3 regions of the Lentzea sp. NPDC051838 genome follow, and region 2 is predicted to be linked to each of the others. Evidence: riboswitches for the same ligand, from Rfam matches in the RefSeq annotation. Region 2 holds a riboswitch; each other region holds the start of a gene.
The links. A riboswitch is a leader RNA that binds a small molecule or an ion and turns the genes downstream of it on or off. The one in region 2 is predicted to bind cobalamin.
Positions count from the first base shown of each region.

Region 1: linked by a shared signal. The riboswitch ahead of AB0M24_RS10915 (ribonucleoside-diphosphate reductase subunit alpha) and the one ahead of metE (5-methyltetrahydropteroyltriglutamate--homocysteine S-methyltransferase) in region 2 are both predicted to bind cobalamin.
Region 3: linked by a shared signal. The riboswitch ahead of AB0M24_RS43545 (putative cobaltochelatase) and the one ahead of metE (5-methyltetrahydropteroyltriglutamate--homocysteine S-methyltransferase) in region 2 are both predicted to bind cobalamin.

Region 1 is NZ_JBFAYI010000003.1:528,771-538,620, forward strand. Features, by position in the region: gene AB0M24_RS10900 (terpene synthase family protein) at 1-863, opposite strand, end outside; gene AB0M24_RS10905 (polyprenyl synthetase family protein) at 997-2,040, shown strand; gene AB0M24_RS10910 (ribonucleotide-diphosphate reductase subunit beta) at 2,042-3,076, opposite strand; gene AB0M24_RS10915 (ribonucleoside-diphosphate reductase subunit alpha) at 3,076-5,430, opposite strand; cobalamin riboswitch at 5,539-5,750, opposite strand; gene AB0M24_RS10920 (LysE/ArgO family amino acid transporter) at 5,948-6,490, opposite strand; gene AB0M24_RS10925 (LysR family transcriptional regulator ArgP) at 6,593-7,450, shown strand; gene AB0M24_RS10930 (alpha/beta fold hydrolase) at 7,555-8,952, shown strand; gene AB0M24_RS10935 (glycoside hydrolase family 16 protein) at 8,993-9,709, shown strand; gene AB0M24_RS10940 (DUF998 domain-containing protein) at 9,790-9,850, shown strand, end outside.
Region 2 is NZ_JBFAYI010000008.1:79,643-89,492, reverse strand. Features, by position in the region: gene AB0M24_RS20340 (hypothetical protein) at 1-368, shown strand, start outside; gene AB0M24_RS20335 (hypothetical protein) at 357-851, opposite strand; gene AB0M24_RS20330 (siderophore-interacting protein) at 931-1,752, shown strand; gene AB0M24_RS20325 (GNAT family N-acetyltransferase) at 1,738-2,340, opposite strand; gene AB0M24_RS20320 (amidohydrolase) at 2,337-3,893, opposite strand; gene AB0M24_RS20315 (hypothetical protein) at 3,890-4,279, opposite strand; gene AB0M24_RS20310 (AMP-binding protein) at 4,276-5,634, opposite strand; gene AB0M24_RS20305 (enoyl-CoA hydratase/isomerase family protein) at 5,640-6,374, opposite strand; gene AB0M24_RS20300 (TetR/AcrR family transcriptional regulator) at 6,451-7,011, shown strand; cobalamin riboswitch at 7,010-7,209, shown strand; gene metE (5-methyltetrahydropteroyltriglutamate--homocysteine S-methyltransferase) at 7,312-9,534, shown strand; gene AB0M24_RS20290 (NPP1 family protein) at 9,760-9,850, shown strand, end outside.
Region 3 is NZ_JBFAYI010000041.1:43,559-53,408, reverse strand. Features, by position in the region: gene AB0M24_RS43570 (cobalamin biosynthesis protein) at 1-1,161, opposite strand, end outside; gene AB0M24_RS43565 (hypothetical protein) at 1,158-1,979, opposite strand; gene AB0M24_RS43560 (SAM-dependent methyltransferase) at 1,979-3,001, opposite strand; gene AB0M24_RS43555 (cobyrinate a,c-diamide synthase) at 2,998-4,407, opposite strand; gene cobO (cob(I)yrinic acid a,c-diamide adenosyltransferase) at 4,404-5,018, opposite strand; gene AB0M24_RS43545 (putative cobaltochelatase) at 5,031-6,929, opposite strand; cobalamin riboswitch at 6,969-7,094, opposite strand; gene AB0M24_RS43540 (beta-eliminating lyase-related protein) at 7,133-8,092, opposite strand; gene AB0M24_RS43535 (hypothetical protein) at 8,114-9,175, opposite strand; gene AB0M24_RS43530 (8-amino-7-oxononanoate synthase) at 9,219-9,850, shown strand, end outside.

The DNA of each region.
Region 1 (9,850 bases), on a different contig from region 2:
GGGGTGATCCACTCGCTCGTGTCCGCGAGCGTGTAGCGGGTCGAGCAGGACGTCCACTCGATCAGCCCGGCCACGAAGTCGTTGAGGCCGCGGACGAACTGCCTGATGTCCCGGCGTCGGCCGAGCGGCGAGGCGAGGACGGCGTCGGCCGCTCGGTCCGTGCGGGCGTTGGCGTCCTTGAAGAACACACACGCCTGGGCGACGGCTTCGGTTCGCCCGCAGCCGGTCTCGGCCGCGATCACGTGGACGAGGTTCTCGTGCTCGCCGGCGTGCAGCTCCTTGTGCAACGACAGCACGTCCTGGCAGGCGATGACCCGTTCGACGTCGCACCGGACGAGCTCAGCCATCAGGGGATCGCTCAGGGAGTCGCTCACGTCGATTCCCAGACTGATTTCGATCAGCACGTGGTCGATCAGCTGGCCTATCGTCAGGTATCTCGATTGGAGATAGGAGCCGACGTCCTGCGGAATGTCACCTTGGATTAATTTCCGCTCGTACTCCTCAGTTCCCGCTTTGTATGCCGAAACAGCGTCGGTCAACCGGGACATCTGTCGCGGATCGATGTGCGACGCCAGTCGTGTCCAGATCTCGGCGATCAGCGGATCCCAGTGATCCGCCCAGTCGTCGTCCTGTTCCGACATCGTCGCGCACACCCCGGAGAACTCCCACAACAACCTTTCGTTGCAGGCAGGGAAGGCGATCGAAGCGAGGTAGACGTAATCTTTGGCTGCAAACGAAGCCAGTGCGGCCGGTGTTCGGTAGGGTCCTTTCGCGGCCATCCACCTGTGGAAATCGGTGGCGGTCGCACTGTAGTGAGGGCTCTGCCGAACGGGGTACGTGCGGTCCAAGACCGGAATTTCCATGCGCGGCATCCATCCGATGTGGCGACCTGGGAGAGATCGAGAGTAAATGCGCTCACCTTCTCGGGTAAACGACGTCGTCTCATATCGAACGGTTCGTTGACAACGCACCGACCCGTGCCCTCATCATTGCCGCATGACCACCGCGCCTATTTCCACCGCGACCGCCGCACGCGCCGAACTGACCGCGCTGCTGCGCGACGTCGAAGTGGGTTTGGCCGACCACCTGGCCCTGGAGGCCGCCCGCCGCGCCGATCCCGACCCGCGCGGCGCCCTGCCCGTCCTGGACATCGCGTCCTTGGTGCACGCCGGCGGCAAGAGACTGCGGCCGCTGTTCTGTCTCACCGGGTTCCTCGCCGCGGGTGGCGCCCCGGGATCGTTGCCCGTGCCAGCCGCGATGGCCGTCGAGCTGCTGCACATCGGCGCGCTGATCCACGACGACGTGATGGACGACTCGGACCTGCGGAGGGGTTCGCTCACCGTGCACGCGCGGCATGCGTTGGCGCACAAGGAGAACGGCTGGCGCGGCGAGTCACGCCGCTACGGCGAAGCGCTGGCGATCCTGGCCGGCGACCTCGCGTGGACCTACGCCGACGGCCTGATGGCGGGCTTCGGCGCCGACGTCGCCCGCGAGTGGTGCGAGATGCGCGCGGAACTGTGCGGCGGCCAGGCCCTGGACGTGGTCGCGGCCGCCGAGTTCGCCGCGAACCCGGTGCTGGCACGGCACATCGCGGTCGTGAAGTCGGGCCGCTACACGATCCAACGACCGTTGACCCTGGGCGCGTTGATCGCCGGCCGTCCTGACCTGGCACCGGCCTTCGCCGTCTACGGCGAAGCGCTGGGGGAGGCGTTCCAGCTGCGCGACGACCTGATCGACGCGTTCGGTTCTTCCGTTGCCAGCGGCAAACCCGCGGGCCTCGACTTCCAGCAGCACAAGATGACGTTGCTGATCTCGCTTGCCATGCGGCACAACGCATCGGTGCGCGCGCTCGTCGAACGGGGTGCGTTCGACGAGCTGCGCGACCACCTCGTGACCTCCGGGGCGGTGGACGCCGTGGAGGACCACGTCGCCGACCTGGTGCGGATCGCGCGCACCGCGGTCGGCGAGGCCCCGATCAGCGACGAGTGGCACGACGAGCTGTGTGCGCTCGCCGTGCGCGTCGCCTATCGGGACTGCTGACTCACCACTCCAGCGAGCCGCCGTTCTGGTACTCGATCACGCGGGTCTCGAAGAAGTTCTTCTCCTTCTTGAGGTCCATCATCTCGGACATCCACGGGAACGGGTTCTCCGTTGCCTCCCAGACGGGTTCGAGGCCGAGCTGCGCGCACCGGCGGTTGGTGATGAACCGCATGTACTGCTCGCAGTGGTCGGCGTTGAGGCCGAGGATCCCGTTCGGCATCGTGTCGCGGCCGTAGGCGATCTCCAGCTCACAACCCTCGGCGAGCATCGTGCGCACCTCCTTCTGGAACACGTCGTTCCACAGGTGCGGGTTCTCGATCTTGATCTGGTTGATCGCGTCGATGCCGAAGTTCAGGTGGATCGACTCGTCGCGCAGGATGTACTGGTACTGCTCGGCGATGCCGACCATCTTGTTGCGCCGCCCCATCGACAGGATCTGCGCGAAGCCCGTGTAGAACCACATGCCCTCGAAGACCACGTAGAACGCCACGAGGTCCTTGAGGAACGCCTGGTCGTTCTCCGGCGTACCGGTCTTGAACTCCGGGTCCTCCAGGTGCTGCGTGAACTGCAGCGCCCACGCCGCCTTGTCCGTGATGGACGGGATCTCCCGGTACATGTTGAACAGCTCGCCGTCGTCCAGGCCGAGCGACTCGCAGATGTACTGGAACGTGTGCGTGTGCACGGCCTCCTCGAAGGCCTGGCGCAGCAGGTACTGGCGGCACTCTGGGTTGGTGAGGTGCCGGTACACCGCGAGCACGATGTTGTTGGCCACCAACGACTCCGACGTCGCGAAGAAGCCGAGGTTGCGCTTGATCATGCGGCGCTCCTCCTCGGTCAGCCCGTCCTTGGACTTCCAGAGGCTGATGTCCGCCTGCATCGAGACCTCGGTCGGCATCCAGTGGTTGTTGCAGCCGTTGAGGTACTTCTCCCACGCCCAGTGGTACTTGAGCGGCAGCAGCTGGTTGACGTCGGCGCGACAGTTGATCATCGCCTTGTCGTCGACGGACATGCGTGCCGCGCCTGCTTCGATACTCATTACTGGCAAGCCTCACAGTCGGGGTCGGTGATGGAGCAGGACGGGTCGACGGCCACGGGGGAGACGGCGTTGAGCTTGCCGTCCGTGCCCTGCAACGTGGACTTCTCCACGTGCGTGGCCGACTGCGTCCGCAAGTAGTAGGTGGTCTTCAGCCCGCGCAGCCACGCCAGCTGGTACAGCTCGTCGAGCTTGCGGCCACTCGGCGCGGCCAGGTAGAGGTTCAGCGACTGCGCCTGGTCGATCCACTTCTGCCTGCGCGAACCCGCCTCGATCAGCCACGAGCTGTCGACCTCGAACGCCGTGGCGTACAAGGCCTTCAGGTACGGCGGCACCCTGTCGATCGCGCCGAGGCTGCCGTCGTGCAGCTTCAGGTCCGAGATCATCCGCTCGTCCCACAGCTTGCGCTGCTTCAACGCCCGCACCAGGTCCGGGTTGATCACGGTGAAGTCGCCGGACATGTTCGACTTCACGTACAGGTTGCGGTACAGCGGCTCGATCGACTGGTTCACACCGGTGATGTTGGCGATGGTCGCGGTCGGCGCGATGGCCATGACGTTCGAGTTCCGCATGCCCTTGCGCGCTTTCTCGCGGACCGTCGCCCAGTCCATCGTGGACTCGCGGTCCTGCTCCAGCTCGGCCTCGCCGCGGTTCCGCGCGAGGATCCCGATGGAGTCGATCGGCAGGATGCCCTGGCTCCACAGGGATCCCTCGAACGACTGGTACGCGCCACGTTCCTGCGCGAGCTCGGCACTGGCCGTGATCGCGTAGTAGCTGATCTCCTCCATGCTGCGGTCCGCGAACTCGACGGCTTCCTTGCTGGCCATCGGCGTGCCGAGCGTGAACAGGGCGTCCTGGAACCCCATCAGCCCCAGCCCGACCGGCCGGTGCTTGAGGTTGGAGTTCCTGGCTTCCGGGATCGTGTAGTAGTTCACGTCGATGACGTTGTCGAGCATGCGAACCGCCGTGCGCACGGTCTTCTCGAGCCGCGCGTGGTCGATGCCGTCTTCGGTCACGTGCTGCGCGAGGTTGACACTGCCGAGGTTGCACACCGCGACCTCGTCGACCGTCGTGTTGAGCGTGATCTCGGTGCAGAGGTTGCTGGAGTGCACGACCCCGCTGTGCTGCTGCGGCGAGCGCAGGTTGCACGGGTCCTTGAACGTGATCCACGGATGCCCGGTCTCGAACAGCATCGTGAGCATCCGCCGCCACAGGTCGACGGCCGGGAGCTGCTTGAAGACCTTGATCTCGCCGTTGGCGGCCTTCTCCTCGTACGCCCGGTACCTCGCGGCGAACTCGTCACCGAACGCGTCGTGCAGATCCGGCACCTCGTCCGGCGAGAACAGCGTCCACTGCCCGTTGGCGCGGACCCGGCGCAGGAACTCGTCCGGTACCCAGTTCGCGGTGTTCATGTCGTGGGTGCGGCGCCGCTCGTCGCCGGTGTTCTTGCGCAGGTCGAGGAACTCCTCGACGTCGATGTGCCAGGTCTCCAGGTAGGCGCAGACAGCGCCCTTCCGTTTTCCTCCCTGATTTACAGCTACTGCCGTGTCGTTGGCGATCTTGAGGAACGGCACGACGCCCTGCGACTTGCCGTTGGTTCCCTTGATGTGCGCGCCGATGCCGCGCACCGGTGTCCAGTCGTTGCCGAGCCCGCCGGCGAACTTCGAGAGCAGCGCGTTGTTGCTGATGCCGTGGAAGATGCCGGCGAGATCGTCGTCCACTGTGGTCAGGAAGCACGACGAGAGCTGCGGGCGGGTGGTGCCCGAGTTGAACAGGGTCGGGGTCGAGCACATGAAGTCGAACGACGAGAGCAGCTCGTAGAACTCGACGGCGCGGGCGTCGCGGTCGTCCTCCTCCAGCGCGAGCCCCATGGCGACGCGCATGAAGAACGCCTGCGGCAGCTCGTAGCGGCGGCCGTCGTGGTGCAGGAAGTAGCGGTCGTACAGGGTCTGCATGCCCAGGAACTGGAAGTTCAGGTCGCGCTCTGCCCGCAGCGCGCTTCCCAGCCGGACCAGGTCGAAGGAGGCGAGGCGCGGGTCGAGCTGGCCGAACTCGATGCCGTACGCGACGAACGAGGCGAAGTACGACGGGTAGCGCTCGGTCATCTCCGCGTGCGACAACGGGATTCCGCAGGCCTCGGCGCGGAGTTTGTCGAGCAGCAGGCGGGCGCTGACGTACGAGTAGTCGGGGTCGACCTCGACCATCGTGCGCGCGGCCATGATCGGCGCGAGGGCCAGCTCGGCGTCGGTGATGCCGGCGTAGAGATTTCGCTTGGTCTCGGCCAGAACCGCCTCGGCCGACGCGTTGGGCAGGTCGGCGCAGGCCTCGTTGATGACCACTGACAGGCGGTCGGGCACGCTCTCTCCTCGCGAGCTAAGCCCGAGGAGATGCGCGGCGCACGCCAGCAGGACACGCCGCTGGTGCACACAGCCGCCCTCCCTCGGGGCACCGTGTCGTGCGCGCAGGCTTGCGCGCACACCAGTGGCAGGTCTTCGGACTCGTGGGCGCACTTCCAACGCCTACCGGCCGTCGCTTCCCAGGCCTCACGACCCAGTGCTCAGTTGACGGCTTTCGTTCCCACTCACCGCTGCGGGGCAGTCCTGGTTTTTCACCAGGTTCCCTCTTGCCTCACCGGCCCGTTGCTCCGAGTCGGTGAACCACCAGCGCGGCAGATACTACATGTAGGGGTGGGGTCTGGATCACCACCCAACATGGGCGTGTCGTGGGTTAAGGTCGGAAACGTGGGTGATCATCGGCCGAAAGTCCTCGCAGGTGCTCTCGTCAGTGCGGGGCTGGCTTCGGCGTCGCTCGCGGTCGGTGCCGCGGCGCCCGTGACGAGCGGGGTGCTGGCCGTGTCGGCGGTGCTGGTGATGATCACCACCCGGCGATCAGGGTCACGCCGAGACTGATCATCACGGCCGCGATCACACCGTCCAGGACGCGCCACGCACGGGGCTTCGCGAACAGCGGGCTGAGGATTCGCGCGCCGAAGCCGAGTGCGAGGAACCAGACGACGCTGGCCGTGACCGCGCCGACGCCGAACAGCCAGCGCCCGGCCGCGATCGAACCCAGCAGCAGGACCGTGTCGAGGTAGACGTGCGGGTTGAGCCACGTCAGCGCGAGCGCGGTGAGCACGGGCCTGGCGCTGTCGCCGCCGGCCTGCATCGACTGCGGGCGGAAGGCGCGGCGCGCTGCCAGAAACCCGTATCCCAGCAGGAAAAGCCCGCCAACGATCGCGGCGGCGGTGATGGCCTGCGGGAACATCTTGACGATCGCGCCGAACCCTGCGACGCCCACCGCGACCAGGATCGCGTCCGAGATGATGCAGACGGCGACGACACCGGCCACGGCCTGGCGTCGAAGTCCTTGGCGCAGCACGAAAGCGTTCTGCGCGCCGATCGCGACGATCAGGGTCATCGTGGTGCCGAAGCCGAGCAGCAGGTCAGTCACCCCACCGACGGTATTTACGCGGTCTTGATGAGACCAGCTAAAGATTCTTACGTATCATTAGCAGCCGTGATGGATCTGGACCTGGTGCGCACGTTGCTCGCGGTCGTCGACGCGGGCACGTTCGACGCGGCTGCCGCGAACCTGCACGTCACGCCTTCCGCTGTCTCACAACGGATCAAGGCTCTGGAGCAGCGAACCGGTCGCGTGCTGCTGGTGCGGGCACGGCCGACCAGGCTGACCCCGTCCGGCGAGGTGCTGGTCCGCTACGGTCGGCAACTGCTCGCTCTGGATCAGGACCTCGACGCTGCTTTGGGCGAGGACGCCGTCGTCAGGGTTCCGATCGCGGTCAACGCCGACTCGCTCGCCACGTGGTTCCTGCCCGCGCTGCAACGGGTTTCACCGGACCTCAAGATCTCGTTCGACCTCCACCGCGAGGACCAGGACCACACGACGGCGTTGCTGAGACAAGGTCTCGTGATGGCCGCGGTGACGTCCTCGCGCGAACCCGTCGCGGGTTGCTCGGTGCGCAAGCTGGGCAGCATCCGTTACGCGGCAATGGCCACCGAGTCCTTTGTGGAGCGCTATGCGCAAGGTGGGCTCAAGTCCTGGCTACCTCAAGCGCCAGTGGTGGTGTTCGACCGCAACGACGACCTGCAGGACCGGTTCGTGCGCACGCTGACCCGTGGCCGTGGCGCGTCCGAGCACCGTCACTACGTGCCTTCCTCCGAGGTCTACGTGCGCACGATCGTGGCCGGTCTCGGCTGGGGAATGGTTCCGCCGCAACAACTCCAGGAAGGTCTTGTCGACCTCGCACCTGGCAGGACCGTCGACATCCCGCTGTACTGGCAGCAGTGGAAGCTCGACTCGCCCGCGCTCACCGCTGTCGCCGACGCGGTGACGAAGGAAGCGAGAATCGCCTTGCAGTAACCGGATTCGGGTCGTGGACATTAGGCCATTGTCGTCTCAAATAGGCGCTGCGAACCTCCAACCGCTCACATTTTCGAGCGACACCAACGGAGGAAGCACCCGAAATGAAACGCGTTCTCGCCGTGCTCGTCAGCGCGGCCGTCCTCAGCGGCACCGGCGTCGCCACCGCAGGCCCGCGCATCGGCTGGCTGCCCTGTGAGAAGGCTCCCGCGTCCGAGTGCGCCACGCTGACCGTGCCCGTCGACCACTCCCGTCCACTGGGCGACGAGTTCGGCCTCGCCATCGCCCGGCACAAGGCAGATCCGGCCAAGCGCATCGGCACCCTCGTCGCGATCAGGGACATCGCCGACTCCGGCGTCGACCTCGTGGCGGATCCCGGCGCGTACTTCAGCCCCGCGATCGTCGAACGGTTCGACATCGTTGCCATGGACACCCGCGGCAACGAACGCAGCCGGCCGATCACCTGCTCGCTCGACCTGCTCAGGGCGTGGCCGAGCGGTTTCCCGAAGACCCGGGCCGAGTTCGACGGCGTGCTCGACTTCAACCAGCGCCTGCGCGACGACTGCCGCGCGAACAGCGGGCCGATCTTCGACCACGTCTCCAGCGCCGACGTGGCACGTGACGTCGAGGCGATCCGCAAGGCCTTGGGGGAGCGGCAGATCAGCCTCTACACCACGGGCTACGCCACGATCACCGGCCAGCAGTACGCCGAACGGTACGGCTCGCACCTGCGCGCCCTGGTCCTCGACACCGCGTTCGACCACAGCATGAACGCCGAGCGGTACGTCACCAGCGCCGCTCGTTCGGCGGCCGGCGCCTTCGCCGAGTGGGAGGCGTGGAACACCCGCACGCCGTCGTCCCCGCTGCACGGCCGCGACATCGGGAAGTTCTGGGACGACCTGGCCGCGCAGGCCGACTCCACCGGCCTGGTCGACCCGCGCTACCCGGACTGGACCATGGACCAGCAGGCGTTCAGCTCGGGCTTCTTCGGCCTCGGCAGCCGCGGCGACTTCACGGCCCTGTCGAACTGGGCGCTGTCGCTGAAGCCCGCCTCGCAGCAGCGCATCGCGGCGGACCAGGCCGTCAACTACCCGTTCAACGCGATGATCTGCAACGACTACGACTACCGCCACCAGTCGTTCGCCGACTACCAGCGCCTGACCGCCCTGGAAACCTCCATCGCGCCGCACACCCGCGGCATGTTCCACCCGCACAACACCGTGATCGAGTGCTCCGGCCACCCCAAGCCCTCCAACCCGCAGCGGCCCGTGCGCGTGACCAGCGGCCCGAAGATCCTCGTCACGAGCATCTCGAACCCCACCTGGTCGGCGACCGAGTGGGCGTCGTCCGTGCGCGACCAGCTCGGCGACCGCGCGGTCCTCGCCACCTACGAAGGCGTGCATTACGGCTTCTACGAGAGCGGGACCTGCGGCCGCGCGGTGAACGACGACTACCTGATCGCGTTGAAGGTGCCCGCCGACGGCACCAAGTGCTCCGGCTGAGTTCCCAGCCGCGCGGCAGGTGGTGTTCTAGCCTCGATCCATGACCGGACGAGACCTCGAGTTCGAGGACCGGTTCACGACCCTGGACCGGTGGCACCCGCACTACCTGCCGCACTGGAGCTCCAGCGCGGCCACCGCGGCCCGCTACACGACCGCCGACGGCTTGACCCTCCGGATCGACGCTGACCAGCAGCCCTGGTGTCCCGAGTTCGACGGCGACACCAGGGTGTCCGGCTTCCAGACCGCGCTGACCTCGGGGCAGTCGAGGTTCCGGCCCGACCTGGAAGTGCGCGAGAAACAGCAGGACCTGCGGCTCTACACGCCGACGTACGGCAGGTTCGAGATCCGCTGCAAGGCCGTCGACGACCCCAACTGCATGGTCGCGCTCTGGATGATCGGCCTGGAGGACGTCCCGGAGCGTTCCGCCGAGATCTGCATCGCCGAGATCTTCGGCAAGCACGTGTGGCCCGCCAACACCGGCGTGGGCATGGGTGTGCACCCGTTCGGCGACCCGGTGATCCGCGACGAGTTCGAGGTCGTCGACGTGCCGATCGACGGCCGCGAGTTCCACACCTACGGCGCCGACTGGCAGCCGGGTCGCGTCGACTTCTACGTGGACGACGAGCTGGTCAACACGGTGCTGCAGGCCCCGGACTACCCGATGCAGTTCCAGCTCGCGATCTTCGAGTTCGGGCCCGAGCGGACCGGCCGCTACCCGAAGGAGTTCGAGGTCGAGTGGTTCAGGGCCTACCGCTGAACCTGTCGGCGAGCTGGGAGCAACCTGTCGGCTTCCTGAACCCAGGAACCGCACGGGTTCACGCGGGCGTTGACCGATATGTGCTGATTCCTCGACTAGCCGCCACCGGCGGTTCACTCGCCGTCGTCGCCACCGTGGCCA
Region 2 (9,850 bases):
AGCTCGCCGGGAGCACCCTCAAGGGCCAGAACAGGGTCGCGTTCCGGCTGCTGCTGCCCAGGCCGCTGAGCCGAGGCGAGCGGCACGAGTACGCGATCAGGATCTCGCTCCCGGCGGAGCGCGCGCTGCAACCGCTCTACATGTGCACCCCGCGCCACCCGTGCGAGTGGTTCGACCTGCACATCCGGTTCCCGTCGGACGCACCGCCCAGCCGGTTGTGGCGCGTGCCCGGCCTCTCGCCGTTGCAACTCGACGACCCCCACGGCCGGCTGCCGGTCGGCGCGGACCAGTTCGGCGACGTGCGGGCGACGTTCAAGAACCTGGAAGCGCACCTGTCCTACGGCATCGGATGGGCGTCAGGCAGTTGAGTCGCGCGGGGCCTCCAGCTCGTCCGCCTTCTGCTTCATGCGCTCGAGGCTGCCCCCGTGGTCGTCAGCGCGCATCGCCGTGATGGCCGCGAACAGGTGCGCGCCGGTGTACGGGTCCTGCTCTTTGCGCTCGTAGACCTCACCGAGCGTAGCGGTGTACAGGGCGTGCGACATGGCCGCGAGCATCGCCCGCATGCGCGGCACCAGCACCTTGGGAGCGGAGGCGTCGATGATCGGCGTGACGCGTTCCCACACCTGGTCGGGCGTGCCGGGCGGCTCGAACTGGTTGAGCGCGAGCAGGCCGTTCTCCAACGCGCCCATGACCAGCCGGATCTCGTCGTCGTCCGCGGGCAGCAGCCGGGCGACCTCGTCGGCGTCGCGCTCGTGGTACGCGATGGCGAGCCGCAGCCCGAGCGCCTGACTGCGGTCCTTCTCCTCGGGTTCGAGGAACCACCACTGCTGCTGCGCGGTCCTGGGAAACATGTCACGCAGTGTGCCGCCGGTCGGCCGATTCCGCGCCTTGAGTTAGGCAAGCCTAACCAAAGGTGTTAGGTTTCTGGACATGCCGCGCTACTCCGCGTTCGACAGGTTCACGATCAAGGCCGCCGTGAAGGCCGCCGAGCTGGTGATGGCTCCCGCGAACCGCCGCGAGGTCTTCGAGCAGTTCGTCCTGACCGTCACGGCGGTGACCGACCTGAGCGAGCACATGCGCCGGATCACCTTCCACGCACCGGAGCTCGCGTCGTTCTCGGTGACAGGCCCCGACGAGTACTTCGGCCTGCTGATGGCGACCGGCCGCGAGCTCGTGATGCCCGCCGACGACCGGATCAACGTGCGCACGTCGTTGCGCGCCATGCCGGAGGACGTGCGGCCGGATCTGCGCTGGTACACGATCCGCGCGCATCGCCCTTCGGTGGCCGAGATCGACGTGGACTTCGTGGTGCACGGGGACGCCGGGCCGGGCACGCGCTGGGCACGCCGGGCCATCGCGGGCGACCAGGCCGGGTTCCGCGCGGGCGGTTCGGCGTACCGGCCACCGTCGGAGGGGCCGGTGCTGCTGGTGGCGGACGAGACGGCGTTGCCCGCGCTGGCCGCGATTCTGGAGGTGGAGACGCGGCCCGCGCAGGTGTTCGCCGAGGTGCCCGACGAGTCCTACCGGGTCGACCTCGACGTGGAGTGGGTGTACCGCTTCTCCGGCAAGCCCGGTTCCGCCGTGCTGAAGGTGTTGCGGGACAAGGCTCTGTCCACTGTGGAGTACGGGTGGGCGTGCGGGGAGTCCGGGCTCGCGACCGGGGTGCGGCGGCACCTGGTGAAGGAGCGCGGGGTGGACCGGAAAGCGGTGATGTTCAGCGGCTACTGGAAGGCGGGCTCAGCCCGGATGTAGGCCGCTGAGCCGCAACGTCTTCGAGACCACCGGATCGGTCGCCGCCATGCCGTACCGGTGCTCGTACACAGCGAGCACGATCCGTCGTAGGTCGTCGAGCGCGGCCGGGTCGTTGTCCACGTAGTCGGCGGCCATCAGCAGCATCGGGTAGCCGGCGGATCCCTGCGGTGGCAGATAGCCGTTGACGGGCAACAACACCGCGCCCAGGCGCCGGTAGAACTCGATGCGGCGGCGCCTGATCGTCTCCTCGGCCGGCTCGATGCCGTGCTGCGCCGGGTCTTCGACGTCGTAGATGATGCGGGTGTGGCCGGCGGCCGTCATCGCCACCTGCAGGTGCTTCCAGAGTTGCTCGCCGAGCCCGCGCCCCTTCTCGCCCACGGTGAAGTAGCGCAGGTAGACCCAGCCGGTGTCGCCGAGCACGCGCAGCACGGCGAAACCCAGCGGTTTCTCGTCGACCAGGACGAGCGCGGTGTCGGCCAGCAGGTTCTCGAACGACGCCCGCAGGTGTGGTGCGAAGCCGTCGAAGTAGATCTGCTGGACCTGCGCCAGCTCGTCCGAGGTCAACGTCGACGCGGCAACCAGCCTCACCGGAACTCTCCCCCCACCATCGTTCGCAGCACTTCGATGTCCTTGATCCGGTCGGTGGTGGCGGGATTGCCCGACAGCACGACCAGGTCGGCCAGCTTGCCCACGGTCAGCGTGCCTTTGAGGTGCTCCTGCTTGCACGCGTAGGCCGAGCCGAAAGTGTAGGCGCGCAACGCTTCCAGACCGGTCAGCGCTTCGGCGCGGTTGAACGGCACGCCGGACGACGTCAGCTGGTTGACCAGGTCGTGCATGCCGAGCAACGGGGTGCCGCGCACGACCGGGCGGTCCGAGCTGCCCGGGACGATCATGCCCGCGTCGAGCAGCGAGCGCTGGCGGTAGGCCCACGCGGAACGCTCCGGTCCCAGCGCTGCCAGCATGCCGTCGCCGATCTCGTTCACGAAACGGCCCTGTGGCACGGCGATCACGCCCAACGACGCCGCGCGCGTGACCTGGTCGGGCCGGGACACGCCGAAGTGTTCGATGCGGTGCCGGACATCCGGCCGTGGATCGAGGCGTTGTGCTTCTTCGTAGGCATCCAGGACGAGGTCGATGGCCGCGTCGCCGATCGCGTGCGTGGCGACCCGCCAGCCACCGCGATGGGCAGCGATGATCTGGTCACGCAGCACGGACTCGTCGCCCTGCAGATAGCCGTGGTTGCCCGGGCTGTCCGCGAAGTCGTGGCACATCGCGGCGGAACGGCCGATCAGCGAGCCGTCCGAGAAGATCTTGGTCGGACCGATGCGCAGCCAGTCGTCGCCGAATCCCGTGCGGATGCCCAGATCCAGGCCGAGGCCCAGCTCTGTCACCTCGTGCAACGCGTCGGCGGCGATCATCAGCTCGACGCGGACGTGCAGCTTTCCCTGCTCGCGAGCGCGGTGGTAGGCCTCCAGCTCGACCGGCGACTTGCCGATCCAGCCGCCGCCGATGCCCGCCTCGACGCAGCTCGTGATGCCTTCGCTCAGGTACACCCGGCCCGCGCGGTCGATCGCGTCGACCAGCGTGTCCACCGGGTACGGCAGCACCAGGCGGTTGACCAGCTGCTGGGCCTGTTCCTGCAGCAACCCGGTCGGGCGGCCGTCCGCGTCCGTCACCACGACACCGCCGGAGATCTCGACGGCGTGCTCTGAAATCCCCAGCTCTTCCAGCACCGGGGTGTTGACCACGCACATGTGACCGGACGTGTGCTTGATCCACACCTTGCGGCCGCGGGCGACGCGATCCAGCGCGTCCCGGGTCGGATGGCCGCCGCACTTGTTCTGGTCGTAGCCGAAGCCCACCACCCACTCGCCGTCCGGAGCTGCCTCGACGGCCGCGTACAGCGCGTCCAGCGACGGCACGCGGCAGTCCACTTCGGACAGAGCGAGGCCGAACATCGCCATGTGGTTGTGGGCGTCGTGGAAGCCGGGCGTGACGACAGCACCGCCCAGGTCCACGACCTCGCGCGCCGGAACCTCCTCCAGCGCCACGATCCGATCACCGAGCACCGCGAGAGCGGACGCCGGGCCGTCCAGCGTCACGAACTCGGCGTTGGTCAGCAGCAGGTCGGCCTTGATCATTGCAGCCCCTCGAAAGCCACGCGGTACCAGTCGCTCCACGGCGTCGGCCGACCGTCCGAGTCGATCTTCACGATCACCCGGTAGCCGGACGCGTAATGACCGCACCGGAAGCCGTAGCGAGCGCTGGTCGTGCCGATGCGGTCGGCGGTGATCTCCACCGGTAACGAGCCCGGCGAGGTGAAGGCGCAGTGGAACTCGACGTGCAGCTCCTTCACCACGTAGTTCAGGTCCGGGTCGCGGTCGGCGTAGGACGACCAGCCGAAGCCCAGATCCTCGAACAACGCGGACTGGGCGCGTTCCACGTGAACGGGAAAACGCGAGTTGTGCAGGGTTCCGTTGAGATCAAGTTCGTCGAAGAAGACCGGGCTTTCCCAGTGAAAGCTCACCGCAGCAGCTCCTTGGCGACACGCTCGGACGGGGTGCGCGGTAGATCTTCGCGGAACTCCCAGAAACGCGGAACCTTGAAAGCCGCCAACCGTTCCGCACACCAGTCCGCCAACTCGTCCGACGACACAGTGCCCACGACGAACGCCTTGACCTCCTCGCCGCGGATCTCGTCCGGCACCCCGAGCACCGCCGCGAGCCGCACGGCCGGGTGGCTCATCAGCACTTCCTCGACCTCGTGCGCCGCCACGTTCTCGCCGCTGCGCCGGATCATGTCCTTGGTCCGGCCGAGGTGGTAGAAGCGCCCGTCCTCGACCCTCGCGAGATCTCCGGTGCGAAACCAGCCGTCCGCGAAAGGCGACGGCAGCCCGAGATAGCCGTCCATCATGCCGGGACCGCGCAGCCACAGCTCGCCGTCGACGATCTTGGCCTCGCGATGCCCCGCAGGCTTCCCGAGACAACCGGTACCGACGAACCTGTCGTGATCCTCGGCCGTGATCCTCAGGTCGGCGCCTGTCTCCGTCATGCCGAACGCCTCGTACCAGCCGACACCCCACCGCTCTTCCAGTTCCGCGTGCAGGGCGGGCGGAATCGCCGAAGCCTGCACGGCCCGGACGCGATGATCACGGTCGGCACGGTCGGGCGGCATGCGCAGCAACAACGCCGGCATCGCGCCGAGGCAGTAGAAGTACGTGACGCGGTGCTCGCGGACCTTCGCCCAGAACGTGGACGGGTGAAAGCCGTCGAGCACCACGAGATGCGCTCCGGCGAGCAGCGCCGCAACGACGTTCCACTGTGGATCGATGTAGTGGAACGGTTGTGCCGTAAGCATCACGTCGTTGCTGCTGAGATGAGGAAACTCGTCCACGAGGCTGCGACCCAGCGTGAGCCAGTACTCCTGCGACAGCACGCACGCCTTGGGCTTGCCCGTCGTGCCCGAGGTGAACTGCAGGCTGACCGGCCCGCCGACCACCCCTTGCACAAAGCCCTCGACCGGCTCCAACTCCTCGACGAGATGCACTGCACGGCCGTCGAGCAGCGGCTGGAACTCCGCGGTGCTGACCACCGCGACCGCTTCCGACGTCCGGAGCACATGGTCAGCGTCGACCGACCGGTACTTGACGTTGATCGGCACCGCGGTGGCACCGAGCTTGATCAGCGCGAACCAGACCAGCGGGAACTCCGGCACGTTCCGCAGCATGATCGCGACCCGGTCACCCGCGCGGATCCCCTTGTCCCGCAACGCCTGCGCGTACCCGCTGGACAGCCTGTCGATCTCGGCGAACGTGAACGAGCCACCGGGATCGAACGTCCACGCCGTTCTGTCCGGCCATCTCACAGCGGCCGTCCGCAGCATCGCGATCACTGGTTGAAGTCTTTCCGCGGCGCCTCGTTCTCCCCGGACAGGCTCGTCTGCAGGGCGTGCTCAACCTCCGTGGCGAGGGCCTGGTCGAGCGTCGAGTCGTAACCCTGGTCGATGGCACGTTTCGCGAGCAATGCGGCGACCGGAGGCTGAGCGATGATGCGCCGCGCGAGCTTCATCGCGTGCTTCTCGTGGTCGTAGACGTCCCGGTAGACCACCCCGAGCTGCAACAGCCTGTTGCCGGTGATCTGTTCACCCAGCAGCAGCCATTCCTTGGCCTGGTGCGGCCCCACCAGCTTCGGCAGCAGACTGGAGATACCTCCCGTCACGCTGAGACCGACCCCCACTTCGGGAAACCCGAACTTCGCGTCAGCCGTCACGATGAGGTCGCATCCCAGCGCGAACTCCGCGCCCGCACCGAGCGCGTACCCGTGCACCGCCGCGATCACGATGCCGGGGTAGTCGCGGATCGCCCGCGTCACGTCCTGGATGCGTTCCAGCCGGGCCCGCGTCTCGTCCTCGGTCTCGACCGGCACCGGTTCCTTGAGGTCGTGGCCGGCGCAGAACGACTTGCCCCGCCCCGCCAGCACGACCACGCGCGCCCCGTCCTCGCGGGCACGGCCGAAGGCTGCCAGCAAGTCCTCGACCAGGGCCGGGACCACGGCGTTCAGCCGTTCCGGACGGTTCAGGTGCACCTGCGCGACGCCCTCGGCACAGGAGTAGTCGACGGTCATCTCTCCCCTTCGATCGATCGATCGATTGAGTCCGACGCTAGAGTGAGCGAGTCAGGTCGGTCAAGGGAGGCGTCACATGTCGACTGAGGAGCGGGTCCGCGAGGCGGCGGTGGCGTTGTTCGCCGAACGCGGGTTCCACGGCACCGGCATCCGCGACCTCGCACAGGCCGCCGGGCTGTCGTCGGCGACGCTCTACCACTACATGGGCACCAAGGAAGATCTGCTCGCCGAGATCATGCGCACGAGCCTGACCGCGTTGATCGCCGAGGCCGAGAAGATCACCGGTGACCCGAGGGAACGGCTCGTCGCATTGGTCAAGATGCACGTCCAGGCTCACGCCGAGAAGCCGCGCGAGACCACGGTCGTGGACGGCGAGATGCGCGCGCTGACCGGCGAAAGGCGCGCGGAGATCGTGGCGTTGCGCGACCGGTACGAGCGGTTCTGGCAGAACGCGATCGTCGACAGCCTGAAGGCTCGTCAGCTGTCAACAGCGGATCCGAGCATCGCTCGTCTGGCGTTGCTGGAGATGTGCAGCGGGGTGTCGCGGTGGTACTCCCCTGAAGGACCGGTCAAGTTGAGCGATCTCACCGTCCAGTACGCGGACATGGCGCTGGGCATGCTCGGCGCGTCCCGCTAGTCTCGATCACGCCAGCGGTTCACTCAGGTTCGCTTGAGTGGAGCAAAAGGGAACCCGGTGCGAGTCCGGGACTGCCCCGCAGCGGTGAGTGGGAACGAAAGCCGTCATACGCACTGGAGAAATCCGGGAAGCGACGGCCGGTAGGAGCGCGATGTACGCCCACGAGTCCGAAGACCTGCCGCCGGTCCGCGCACCGACCGGTGCGCGGTGCACCGGAGCCTCTCGGGCGGGCTGACGGGCGACCTCTGGGCTGCCTCGTGGGTTTCCGGTGCGTTCCGCACGCTCGCGAGGAGAGAGCTTGTGACCATCGGCAGCACCGTTTTCGGCTATCCCCGCATCGGACCGATGCGCCAGCTGAAGCGCGCCGTGGAGCAGTACTGGTCCGGCAAGATCGACGAAGCCACCCTGCAGGCCACCGCACGTGGGCTGCGCGCCGAGACCTGGGCCGAACTGTCCGAACTGGACTCGATTCCGTCCGGCACGTTCTCGTTCTACGACCACGTGCTCGACACGGCGTTCCTGTTCGACGCCGTGCCGCAACGGCACCGCGACCTGGGTCTGTCCGAACTGGACACCTACTTCGCCGCGGCACGAGGCCGCGACGGTGCCGCTGCTCTGGAACTCACGAAGTGGTTCGACACCAACTACCACTACCTGGTGCCGGAACTGGGCCCTGACACCGAGTTCCGGCTCGCCGGCGACAAGCCGATCGCGGAGTACCGCGAGGCGCTGGAGCTCGGCTTCACGACCCGGCCGGTGCTGCTCGGCCCGGTGACGTTCCTGCTGCTGGCCAAGAGCACGGTCCCGGGCTTCGAGCCACTGACTCTGCTGGACCGCCTGCTGGAGGCCTACGTCGAGCTGCTCGGCCGGCTGCGGGTCGAGGGCGTCGAGTGGGTGCAGCTGGACGAACCGGCGTTCGCCGCCGACCGCACACCCGCCGAGCTCAACGCGTTGCGGCGCACGTACCGGACGTTGAGCGGCCTGCCAGGACGGCCGAAGCTGCTCGTCACCGGCTACTACGGCGACCTGGGGCCCGCGCTGCCGATCCTGGCCGAGTCGCAGGTCGAGGCGATCGGGGTCGACCTGGTCAGCGCACCGGACACCTCGTTCGCCATTCCGGCGTTGCGCGACAAGACATTGGTCGCCGGCCTGGTCGACGGGCGCAACGTGTGGCGCACCGACCTGCACGCCGCGCTGTCCAAGGCCGCGTCGCTGCTGGGTTCCGCGCGCGAGGTCGTAGTGTCGTCGTCCACGTTGCTGCACGTGCCGTACGACCTGGAGTTCGAGCAGCTCGACGCTGACGTGCGGGCACGGCTGGCGTTCGCACGGCAGAAGGTGCGCGAGGTCGTCGTGCTGGGCAGGGCTTTGCGCGACGGAGCGGACGGCGCGTGGGCGGACGAGGCTCAGCGTCAGGTTCCCAGTCCCCGTCGCGATGATCATGTGCGGGCTCGCATCCAGTCGTTGCGGCCGGAGAACCAGGTTCGGGCGCCGTACGAGGACCGGGCGGCGGCCCAGCAGGCACGGCTCGGCCTGCCGCCGCTCGCGACCACGACGATCGGCTCGTTCCCGCAGACCGGCGACATCCGCAAGGCCCGCGCGGCGGTCAGGAGCGGCGAGATCACCCCGGCTGACTACGACCAGCGCATGCGGGACGAGATCTCGCGGGTGATCGACCTGCAGGAGGACATCGGCCTGGACGTGCTCGTGCACGGCGAACCCGAGCGCAACGACATGGTCCAATACTTCGCCGAGCACCTCGAAGGCTTCGCCAGCACCGAGTTCGGCTGGGTGCAGTCCTACGGGTCGCGGTGCGTGCGGCCGCCGATCATCCACGGTGACGTGTCACGGCCTCGCCCGATCACGGTGCCGTGGAGCACCTACGCGCAGTCGCTGACCTCCAAGCCGGTCAAGGGAATGCTGACCGGCCCGGTGACGATCCTGGCGTGGTCGTTCGTCCGCGACGACCAGCCGCTCGCCGACACCGCGGCCCAGGTGGCGCTGGCGCTGCGAGACGAGATCCGTGACCTGGAGGGTGCCGGGATCCGGGTGATCCAGGTGGACGAACCGGCGTTGCGGGAGCTGCTTCCGTTGCGCCAGAAGGACCAGTCGGCGTACCTGGCGTGGTCGGTCGGCGCGTTCCGGCTCGCCACCACCGGTGCCACGGCGGCCACCCAGATCCACACGCACCTGTGCTACTCGGAGTTCAACGAGGTGATCGGCGCGATCTCCGACCTCGACGCCGACGTGACGACGATCGAGGCGGCACGGTCCAAGATGGAGATTCTGGAGGGGCTGGACTTCCCGCGTGGCATAGGTCCTGGCGTCTACGACATCCATTCCCCGTTGGTGCAAAACGAAGATCAGATCGTTTCGCTGATCACCGAAGCGGTGCGCGCGGTGCCAGGTGAACGGTTGTGGATCAACCCCGACTGCGGGCTCAAAACTCGCGGTTACGCCGAGGTGGAGCAGGCGTTGCGAAACCTCGTCGCTGCGGCCCAACGGATGCGCACCCACCTGGGGTAATGAGAGCGCGACCCCGGAACGTGATCGATTCCGTTCCGGGGTTGTTAAATTCCCGGTACTGCAAAGATTTGGCGAACTACCTAGACGTGAAGGTGGTTCATGTACCACCTTCTGCCTCGCAAGCCTCTCCGCTCCCCCTGCTCCCCGGAATCGAGGCCACTGTTGAGGAAGAAGCTCCTACCCGCGCTGGCCGGCGCACTGCTGATCACCGCGCTGTTCCCCGGGATCGCGCTCGCCGACCCGCCCCAGGCCATCCCCGCCAACTACGCGGCGGAGGACGGCAAGTGGCAGCCGGCGTTCGACTACGACGGTGACG
Region 3 (9,850 bases), on a different contig from region 2:
ACCGTGCGCGGCCAAATCGCACGCGCCGTCGTGACGAACCTCCGTGCCGGCCCTCAAGATCGGCGAGACCGCGTCGATCGCTTCGGGAGTTCCCACCACGAACGCGGCGCGCCGGATCTCCGCCTCTGCCCGCGGCGTGCGTTCCTCCGCGTCGCCAGGACCGAGTCCGACCAGCGCCAGCCGCCCGCGCGGCAGGACTCGTGCCGCGGCCACAGTCACGTTGTCCCGCTTGAACTTCTCGGCCGCCAGCTCGACCGGCGCGCCGTGCCCGAGGATCTGGGCGCCGCGCACCGCCGCCGCCTCCGCCACGCTCGCGGTGCCCATCGAGTTGCGCACCACCGAGCTCGGGTTCGGCACACCGATCTCGGCCAGCTCCTCGGTGGGGAACGTCAGCAGCTCGGCCGTGTCGCCGTGCCAGAAACCCCAGTCCTCCACGGCGTCCACGATGCCCGGCTCGTCCGCTTTGGCGTCCGCCGTCGCGAACGCCTTGATGGCACGCAGATCCAGACCGCCCTGCGCGTCCAGTTCGGACAGTGCGGCACCGACGCTCGTGGCCGACGCACCCCGCGTCGAGCCCACACCGACGACCAACGTGCGCGGGATGATCCGCAGCACGTTGTCCTTCGGCCCGGCGGCGCGGTCGTCGATGACGATCATCCAGCTGGCGTCCTCGCCCGCCGCGACGACGTTGGGCGGCAACGCGGGCAACGGGAAGCCCAGTGGGTTGCGCAGCACGACCTTCTCGCCCGACTCGATGGCGGCGGCACAGGCTGCCAGGTTGCCGTCCGCGGTGGCGTCGAGCTGTTCGACGAGCTCGTCCAGCACCGAGTCGATCGACGGTCCGCCGGTCACCACCGCCGTGCGACCCAGCAGATCGGCGACGTGACGGGCGAACGTGTCCGCGTCCCCCGCCAGCGCCACCACGAAATGCGCGTCGACGCACACCACGGCGGGATCGGATCGCCTGTCCCGCAACAACGGCGCGATCAACCGGACCGCGGTGCCCGCGTCGAGGAAGAGGACGGCGGCGCCGAGACGGGGCCACAGACGAAGGACAGCGGGCTTGACGGCACCGTCGGGGACGACCGCGTCCGAGCCGAGCAGGCCCGCGAGATCGGCCGCGTCGCCGCGCTGCGCAGGGCCAGCGAAGACACCGATCACTTCTTGGTTCCCCACAACAAAGTCACCGGGACCGCCGGAGCGAAACCCGTGTCGAGCAGGCGGGAGGCGGTCCAGTGCACGCCCTCCACCTCGTAGCCGGCGGCCACCAACGCATCCCGCGCGGGCACGATCTCGGCGACGCTCTCCGTCGCGACGACCAGGCGTCGTGCGTTCACGGCCGCGCACGCCTTCACCTCGGCGAGCTGACCACGGCCGACGAACACCGCGTCCGGGCGAGGCAAGGCAGCCGTGTCCAGTTCGGCTTCTTCCACGCGCACATCAACGCCGTGCGCCGCGGCGTTCGCGATGATGCGCACGCACTGCACGGGATCCGGCTCGACCGCGAGCACCGCCGCACCCAGCCGGGCGCACTCCACGCCGACCGCGCCGGAACCGGCCAGCACGTCCCACACCAGCACGCCGGGACGCGGGGCGAGCCGCGCCAGCACGAACGCGCGCACCTCCGCCGCGAGCACGTGCGAACGGCTCGCGAACTCGTCGTCCGGCAGCGCCCAGCCGTCGTTCGACCGGAGGAACTCGTTGTCCGCCAAGCACAACACCGCGTCCGGGGACGTCCAGCGACGGGTCACCGCGTCACGCGGGTCCACCGGGATCAGCTCATCGGAGTCCGACACCGTCAGCGTGCGGCGCCAGCCCGCGAGGCCCGCGCCGATCTCGGCGGGACCGATGCCGTCGGTCAGCTTCACGATCACGGCGGACCGGGCGCGGCACACGTTCAGCGCGGGACGCAGGCCGTCCGCCGCGTCGACGACCTCGACGGGGCGCCCGGCTGCCTCCCGCAGCTTCTCGACTGTCATCAGTTGCTGGGCCGCTTCGGCCTACGGGCGGCGGGCTTCTTCTTCGCGGTCGACGTCGAGGCACGCACCGTCGGCGGCTTGGGCTTCTCCGCCGCGACCACGGTCAGCTTCGGCTTCGGGGCAGGCTCTTCGGCGGGCTTGCGCACCGACTGCTGTATTTCCTCGACCGCCGTCCACGCCGGGTTCGGTTCGGCCACCGGAGCCGTCGCCGGAGCGGGCTCCTCGACGCGAGCCGAGACGCGCTGGGCGGCACGGCGCGACCAGCGGGTCGGGCGGGCGGCGCGGATCGGTTCGTCGACAGAGGTCGTCGCGGACGTGGAGACCCGCCGCGTCGGCTGCTTCACCGCGGCGCCGACCAGGAACAACGTCGGCCGGTACAGCTTGTGCTTCTTCACGACCGACTCGAGCTCGCCGACCGTGGTGTGCACGACGAGCTCGTCGGCCTGGCTGACCTTGTAAGCGACGACGACCGGCGTCGACTCGCTGTACCCGCCCTGCAGCAGCTTCTCGACGAACTGACCGGTGCGCGCGCCCGAGACCGTGGCGGCCATCGTGGTCTGCAGCCCCGCGAACTCGGCGACCAGCTCGCTGCTCTCCGGCGAGATCAGCACCGTGGACGACGCCTCGGTCAGCGTGATCTCGCGGCCGATCCTGGCGGCAGCGGCGGCGACCACGGACACGCCCGGCACGACGTCGACCTCGAGGCCGAGACGCACGCACAGGTCGTGCTGCTCCTGCACACCACCACCGGTCGCGGCGTCGCCGGCGTGCAGACGGACGACCGTCTGGCGCGACGCGGCGGCACGGCGGTACAGGTCCGTGATCTCCTCCTGCGTCACGCGCGAGAAGTCGACCAGCTCGGCTTCCGCACGGGCGTGCTCGCGAACGCACTCGGCGTCCACCGCCGTGGGAGCCCAGATGACGACGTCGGCTTCCGCGATGCGGCGCGCGCCTCGGAGAGTGATGAGGTCGGCGGCACCCGGACCGGCGCCGACGAAAGAAACCCGACCGGTCGTCGTCACGACAGCTCCACAGGGGTTCGGACTTTGGCTTGAGCGAAGACCGTACCGCCTGTCGCTCCGGCCACGAACGGGTGGCAGGCCCGCACGAACCTGGCTACGGCTTCCGGATCACCGGCGGGGTGCGTGTGGAGGTACGACGCGTGCACTCCCCCGGCCACGAAACCCTCTGCGACCGGGCGGGAATCGACGCCGCGCCAGTGCCACGCGGGCGGGGTCGAGTGCGGTGTGGACAGCTGCGTGCGGTGGAACTCGTGGCCGGTCACGCGGCTGCCGGGCGGGTGCAGCGGTGAGCTCGTGGACGCGACGGCATCGCGGTAGCCCAAGGTCAACTTCGGTGTCATGAAGCCCTCGGCGTCGAGCACGCCGCACATCGGGTGACCGTCCAATGATCTTGCTAGATAAAGCAGACCGCCGCACTCGGCGTGGACCGGGGCACCCGATCGAGCGAACCGCGCGACGGCTTCGCGCAACTTCGCGTTGGCTGACAATGCTTCCGCGTGCTGTTCGGGGAATCCGCCGGGGAGCACGAGTCCCGCGGTGCCCGCGGGAAGATCTTCGTCGTTGAGCGGATCCACGACGGCCACGGCCGCACCCGCCGCCTTGAGGACCTCGACGTGTTCCGCGTAGCCGAACGTGAAAGCCGCTCCACCCGCGACCGCGATCAACGGTTCGCCGGTGACCGGTTCGACCTGGGGTTCCCACGCGGCGACAGCCATCGCCGGTACCGAGCTCGCCAGCCGGCGCACGGCGTCAAGATCAACGTGTTTGGCCACGGCAGCGGCGATCGCGTCTACAGCCGCAACTGCTTCCGAACCGTGTTCCGCTGCCGTGACGAGGCCCAGATGCCTTGAGGGCAAAGAGAACTGCGGGTCACGCGGCAGCACGCCGAGAACGTCGAGGCCAACCTCGTCGCACGCCGACCTGAGCACCTGTTCGTGGCGTTCCGACCCGACCTGGTTGAGGATCACGCCGCCGAGCCGGACCGTCGGGTCGTAGCCGCGGAAGCCGTGCAGCAGTGCCGCCAATGATCGGCTTTGGCCCCGTGCGTCCACGACGAACAGCACCGGCGCGTTGATCAACTTGGCGACGTGCGCGGTCGAGCCGACGCCCGCCGTGTCGACGCGGCCGTCGAACAGGCCCATGACGCCTTCGACGACCGCGATGTCGCAGCCTTTGGAACCGTGCGCGAACAGGCCTGGAATGCGGTTTTCGCCGACCATCACCGGGTCGAGGTTGCGGCCCGCCTTCCCCGTCGCCAGCGAGTGGTAGCCGGGGTCGATGTAGTCCGGGCCTACCTTGAACGGTGCGACCCGCGAGCCGGCTCGTCTGAGCGCGGCCATGAGGCCTGTGGCCACGGTGGTCTTGCCGCTGCCCGAGGCGGGGGCGGCGACGACCAGCCTGTTCACCACTCGATCCCCCGCTGGCCCTTCTGTCCGGCGTCCATCGGGTGCTTGACCTTGGTCATCTCCACCACGAGGTCGGCGGCCGCGATCAGCTTGTCCGGCGCGTACCGGCCGGTGATCACGACGTGCTGGTGGCCGGGACGGTTGGCGAGTGCTTGAACCACCTCGTCCACGTCGATCCAGCCCCAGTGCAGCGGGTAGGTGAACTCGTCGAGGACGTAGAAGCCGTGGCGTTCGGCTTGCAGTCGCCTTGCGATTTCCGCCCAGCCTTCTTGCGCGGCCGCGGCGTGGTCCTCCTCGGTGCCCTGCTTGCGGGTCCAGGACCAGCCCTCGCCCATCTTGTGCCACTCGACGGCGCCACCCTCGCCGGTCTCGTCGTGCAGCCTGCCGAGCGCCTTGAACGCGGACTCCTCGCCGACCTTCCACTTGGCGGACTTCACGAACTGGAACACGCCGATGTCCCAGCCCTGGTTCCAGCCGCGCAGCGCCATGCCGAACGCGGACGTCGACTTCCCCTTCATCTCACCGGTGTGCAGCATGAGCAACGGCCGGTTGCGACGCTGTCTCGTCGTCAGGCCGTCCTTGGGCACCTCGGTGGGCTGTCCCTGTGGCACTGGGGTTTCTCCTTATGCGGCGCGGACTACGCCGGCGAGGTGGTCGGCGCTGAGCTGGTCGAGACGGACGCAGGTGCCCTGCAGGGCTTCGGCGATCTTCTGCGCGAGACCGAGGCGGATGTGGCCCTGTTCGCAGTCGACGACCACCACGGCGGTCTGTTCGAGCAGGCTCGCTGCCTTGAGCGCGTCCTTGGTCGGGTCGCCGCCGAGTCCGGACGACGTGGCGCGGCCGTCGGTCAGGAGCACCACCAGCGGACGCTTCTGCGGGTCCCTGAGCCGTTCGATCTCCAGGATCCTGTGGGCCTTGAGGAGGCCGTCCGCGAGTGGCGTGCGACCGCCGGTGCGCATCTTCTTGAGGCGGGTCGCCGCCGCGTCGACAGAAGTCGTCGGAGGCAGAGCGACTTCGGCGGTGCCGCCGCGGAACGTGATCACGCCGACCTTGTCGCGGCGCTGGTAGGCGTCGCGGAGCAGCGAGACGACCGCGCCGCTCACCGCGGACATGCGCTGGCGTGCGGCCATCGAGCCCGAGGCGTCGACCACGAACAGGATGAGGTTGGACTCCTTGCCCTCCCGCACGGCCTTGCGCAGATCGGCTGCCTCGAGGATGAGGCCTGGGCTCGTGCGGCCGCGTGACTGCTGGTGCGGTGCGGCGTTCAGGAGCGTGTCGACGAGGTGGAGTCCCGATCCGTCCACTTTGGATGAACGGACGATCCTGCCGGTGCGCGCACGGGCCCTGGAACGCTTGCCCGGCGCGCCTTCTCCAACCCCGGGGACTTCCAGGAGGCGGGCTTTGAACGCCGGAGCGGGTTCCGGGGCCGGACGGTCGTTGGGCGCGTTTCCGTTGCCCTTGGGGCCTTCCTGCGGTTCGGGGAGCTCACCGCCGCCGGGGCCGTCGTCGTCCGGGGGTTCTTCGTCCGCGTGCTCGGCTGCCTGGCGCATGGCGTCCTCGAGCTGCTGCTCCTCGATGCCGGGCTCGTCGAACGGATCGCGGCGGCGCCGGTGCGGCAGGGCGAGCCTGACCGCGGTCTCGACGTCCAGTTCCTCGACTTCCTCAGCGCCTCGCCAGGCCGCGTGAGCCGTGGCGGCACGGGCGACCACGAGGTCCGCGCGCATGCCGTCGACCTCGAAAGCCGCGCAGACAGCGGCGATCCGGCGGAGCTCACTGTCCGGAAGGGACACTCGGGGCAGCTTTTCGCGCGCTGCGGTGATCTGCTGCTTGAGCTTGGCGTCCTCGTCCGCCCACTTGGCCGCGAACGTGGTGGGGTCGGCTTCGTAGGCGAGACGGCGCCGGATCACCTCGGTGCGGACCTCGACGTCCCGCGCGGCCTTCACCGCGACTGTGAGGCCGAACCGGTCGAGCAACTGCGGCCTGAGCTCGCCCTCCTCGGGGTTCATCGTGCCGACCAGCAGGAACTGGGACGGGTGCGACACGGAGACGCCTTCGCGTTCGACGTGCGCGCGGCCCATCGCGGCGGCGTCGAGCAGCAGGTCGACGAGGTGGTCGTGCAGCAGGTTGACCTCGTCGACGTAGAGCACGCCCCGGTGCGCGGCCGCGAGCAGACCCGGCTGGAACGCCCGGACGCCCTCGGTCAGCGCCTTCTCCAGGTCGAGCGAGCCGACCAGGCGGTCCTCGGTGGCGCCGACGGGCAGTTCGACGAGCTTGGCGGGCCGTCGTTCCGCGGCTTCGTGCGGGGCGTCGGGGCAGTCGGTGCTGCCCGGGACGCACCCGAAGCGGCAGCCCTTGGACACGTCCAGCTCGGGCAGCAGCGCGGCCAGGGCACGCACGATGGTCGACTTCGCGGTCCCCTTCTCGCCGCGGACGAGAACGCCGCCGATGCCGGGGTGCACGGCGTTCAGCAGCAGGGCCAGCCGGAGGTCGTCGTGTCCGACGACAGCCGAAAAGGGGTACATGCTCAGCGAAGTCCTTCCTCGGGTGTCCACGCCCGTGGCCGGTTGATCGACGAGGGGGGCGAGTTCCTGACTCCCAGGTCCTGCCTGGTCACAGTCGCGGGCACGGCGCCGGATTCGCACCGGCTTCCTCGCGTTCCCCTCACAGCCCCGGCATCGTCGCATTTCGCACCTGCCGGTCCAACAGCCAGGTGAGCGACATCGCGTCAGAGCAGGCTCTGGAAGTGCGCCCAGGCCTCCCCGACCTCGTCCGCCGTCCACTCCAGCGCGGGCTCGGCGACGGTGATCTCGGTCTTGGCGAGAGGCCCGTCCTGCCAGAACCCGCCGAGGAACTTCCCGCTCAGCTCCTTGAGCCGCGCCGGGTCGCCGGGCAGGTGCAGCGCGAACTGGTGGGTGTGCGGTTCGGGCAGGCCCATCGCCCGCGCCACGACCTTGGCGTGCTGCACCTGGGCGCCGAGCCGCGGCAGCACGGTGTCCAGGCCGTGCATCGCCGAGAGAGCGGCCGGCCACTGCTGGAAGAGCATGCCGCCGTAGCGGTGGCGCCAGACCCGTGCCTGGTCGACGAAGTCCTGGGTGCCGGCGAGCGCGGCACCGGAGATGCCTTCCAGCGACTTGTAGAACGAGACGTAGACCGAGTCGAACAGGCCCGCGATCTCTTCGAGCGGCTTGCCGAGGCCGTGGGTGCTCTCCCACAGGCGGGCGCCGTCCAGGTGGACCACGGCGTCGCGTTCCCGTGCCGCGTCGACGGTGGCCGTGAGGTCGTCCCAGGTCGGGAGGATGAAGCCGGCCTCGCGGTCCGGGACTTCGAGCAGCAGCGTGCCGAACGGCTCCGGGCAGGTGGCCACGTCGTCGTTGCGGACCTTGACGGGGCGCAGGCCGGACAGCACGGTCAGCGCGTCGTCCTCGTGGTGCAGCGGGTGGGCCTGCGGGTGCATCGCCACGATCGGGTTGTGGGTGCGGTCGGCCCAGCACCTGAGGGCGATCTGCTGCGCCATGGTTCCCGTCGGCACGAACAGGGCGGCCTCGGTGCCGAGTAACCGCGCTACACGGGTTTCGAGAGCGCCTACCGGGCCGCCGTCGCCGTAGCGGTCGGGTTCGACGTCCGGGACCGGGCCGAGCTGCTCCAGCAGTGTCCGCTTCCTGACTCCGGAGAGCTGTCGGTTCATCACGCTCGCATCAAACCTCGGTCAGCGGCTCACTGCCACCGACTTCGGCGCGCGGAACGACAGCAGGTTCAGCCACTCGGGGGTGTCGCCGGCGAGGTGCAGGCCCGGCTCGTGCCCGGCGACGGTCTGCAGCGTGACGGCGGCTTCCAGGCGGGCGAGGCCGGCGCCGAGGCAGAAGTGGCGGCCGTAGCCGAACGCCAGGTGCTTCGGGTCGGTTTCTTTGCCGCTCAACAACAACACGAGCTCGGCGCCCTTGGGCACGCGCACACCTGCGATGACCACCTCGCGCGCGGTCAGGCGTCGCCAGGTCACCACGGGGGTTTCCGTTCGCAGCACGTCTTCCACGAACGACTCGGCTGTCTCGCGCTGGGGCAGACGCGCCCACAGGTCGCGGTCCTGGAGGGCGCGCCGCAGGGCGGTGGACAGCAGCTGGGTCGTCGTCTCCTGGCCCGCGATGAGCAGGAAGTAGCAGAGGCCGGCGGAGTCCTCGGCGGACACGCCGGCGTCGGCGAGCGCCTGGAAGAACTCGCCGTCACGGGCGTGATAGCGCTTGATGAGCCACTGGTGGAAGTCGCCGACGTCGTCGACCAGCTCCAGCTGGCGTTCGGTGGAGATGTTGCCCCAGAAGAACTCCAGGGAACCCGTGCTCCAGCGCTTGAGCGTCGGGATGTCGACGTTCTCCAGGCCGAGGAGGTCCATCAGCACGATGGCAGGGAGATCCCAGGCGAGGTCGCGCACGAGATCCGTGCCACCCAGACGTTCCAAAACGAGCTCTCGGATGCGAGGCTCAGCCGCCACGACGCGTGAGGGCGTGAAGAACGACGCGACGAGTTTCCGCAGTTTGGCGTGCGACTCCGAACCGTTGTTCGCGAGGGTCGGCGGGAGCGAGAAGCGGGCTCTGACGAGGCTGCGCAGCGCGGCGGGCGCGACCGGCGTGACGGCGGTCAGGGCGTTGTCGGGCAGGTAGGTGACGGGATCGGCGAGGATCGCGCGCACGTCGTCGTAGGCCGACACCACCCAGCGGCCATCGCAGAACTGCACCGCTTCGGTGAGCTCGGCACGCGTGAAGGTGAACAGGTCCACAAGCGGCACGCTAGTGGGCGGATGGGATAGTCAGGCGGTGACCGTGAGCACAACTGAGGCGATTTCCAGTGGTGGTGAGTCGACGTTCGACTGGATCGACGTCCGCTCTGAAGCGCGCTCCAAGGCGGGTCTGACCCGTCGCGTCCGGCCGCGCACCGCGGACTCGACGGACCTCGACCTCGCCAGCAACGACTACCTCGGGCTCGCGAAGGACAAGCGCGTCGCGGGTGCCGCGGCCGCCGCCACGTTGAAGTGGGGCGCGGGCTCGACGGGATCGCGCCTGGTCACGGGTTCCACGGAGCTGCACGCCGAGCTGGAGTACGAGCTCGCGAACTTCTGCGGCTCGCAGTCCGCCCTGGTGTTCAGCAGCGGCTACCTGGCGAACCTCGGTGCGGTCACCGCGCTGTCCGGCCCCGGCACGGCGATCGTGGCCGACCAGCACATCCACGCCTCGCTGATCGACGGCACGCGACTGTCCAAGGCGGACGTCGTCGTCGCGGACCACTGCGACGTCGGCAAGGTCCGGCACGCTCTGGAGACGCGCGGCAAGCGTCGCGCGATCGTGGTCACGGACTCGGTGTTCAGCGTCGACGGCGACATCGCGCCGTTGAACGAGCTGCACTCGGCGTGCCGCGCTACTGGTGCGGCGTTGGTGGTCGACGACGCGCACGGGCT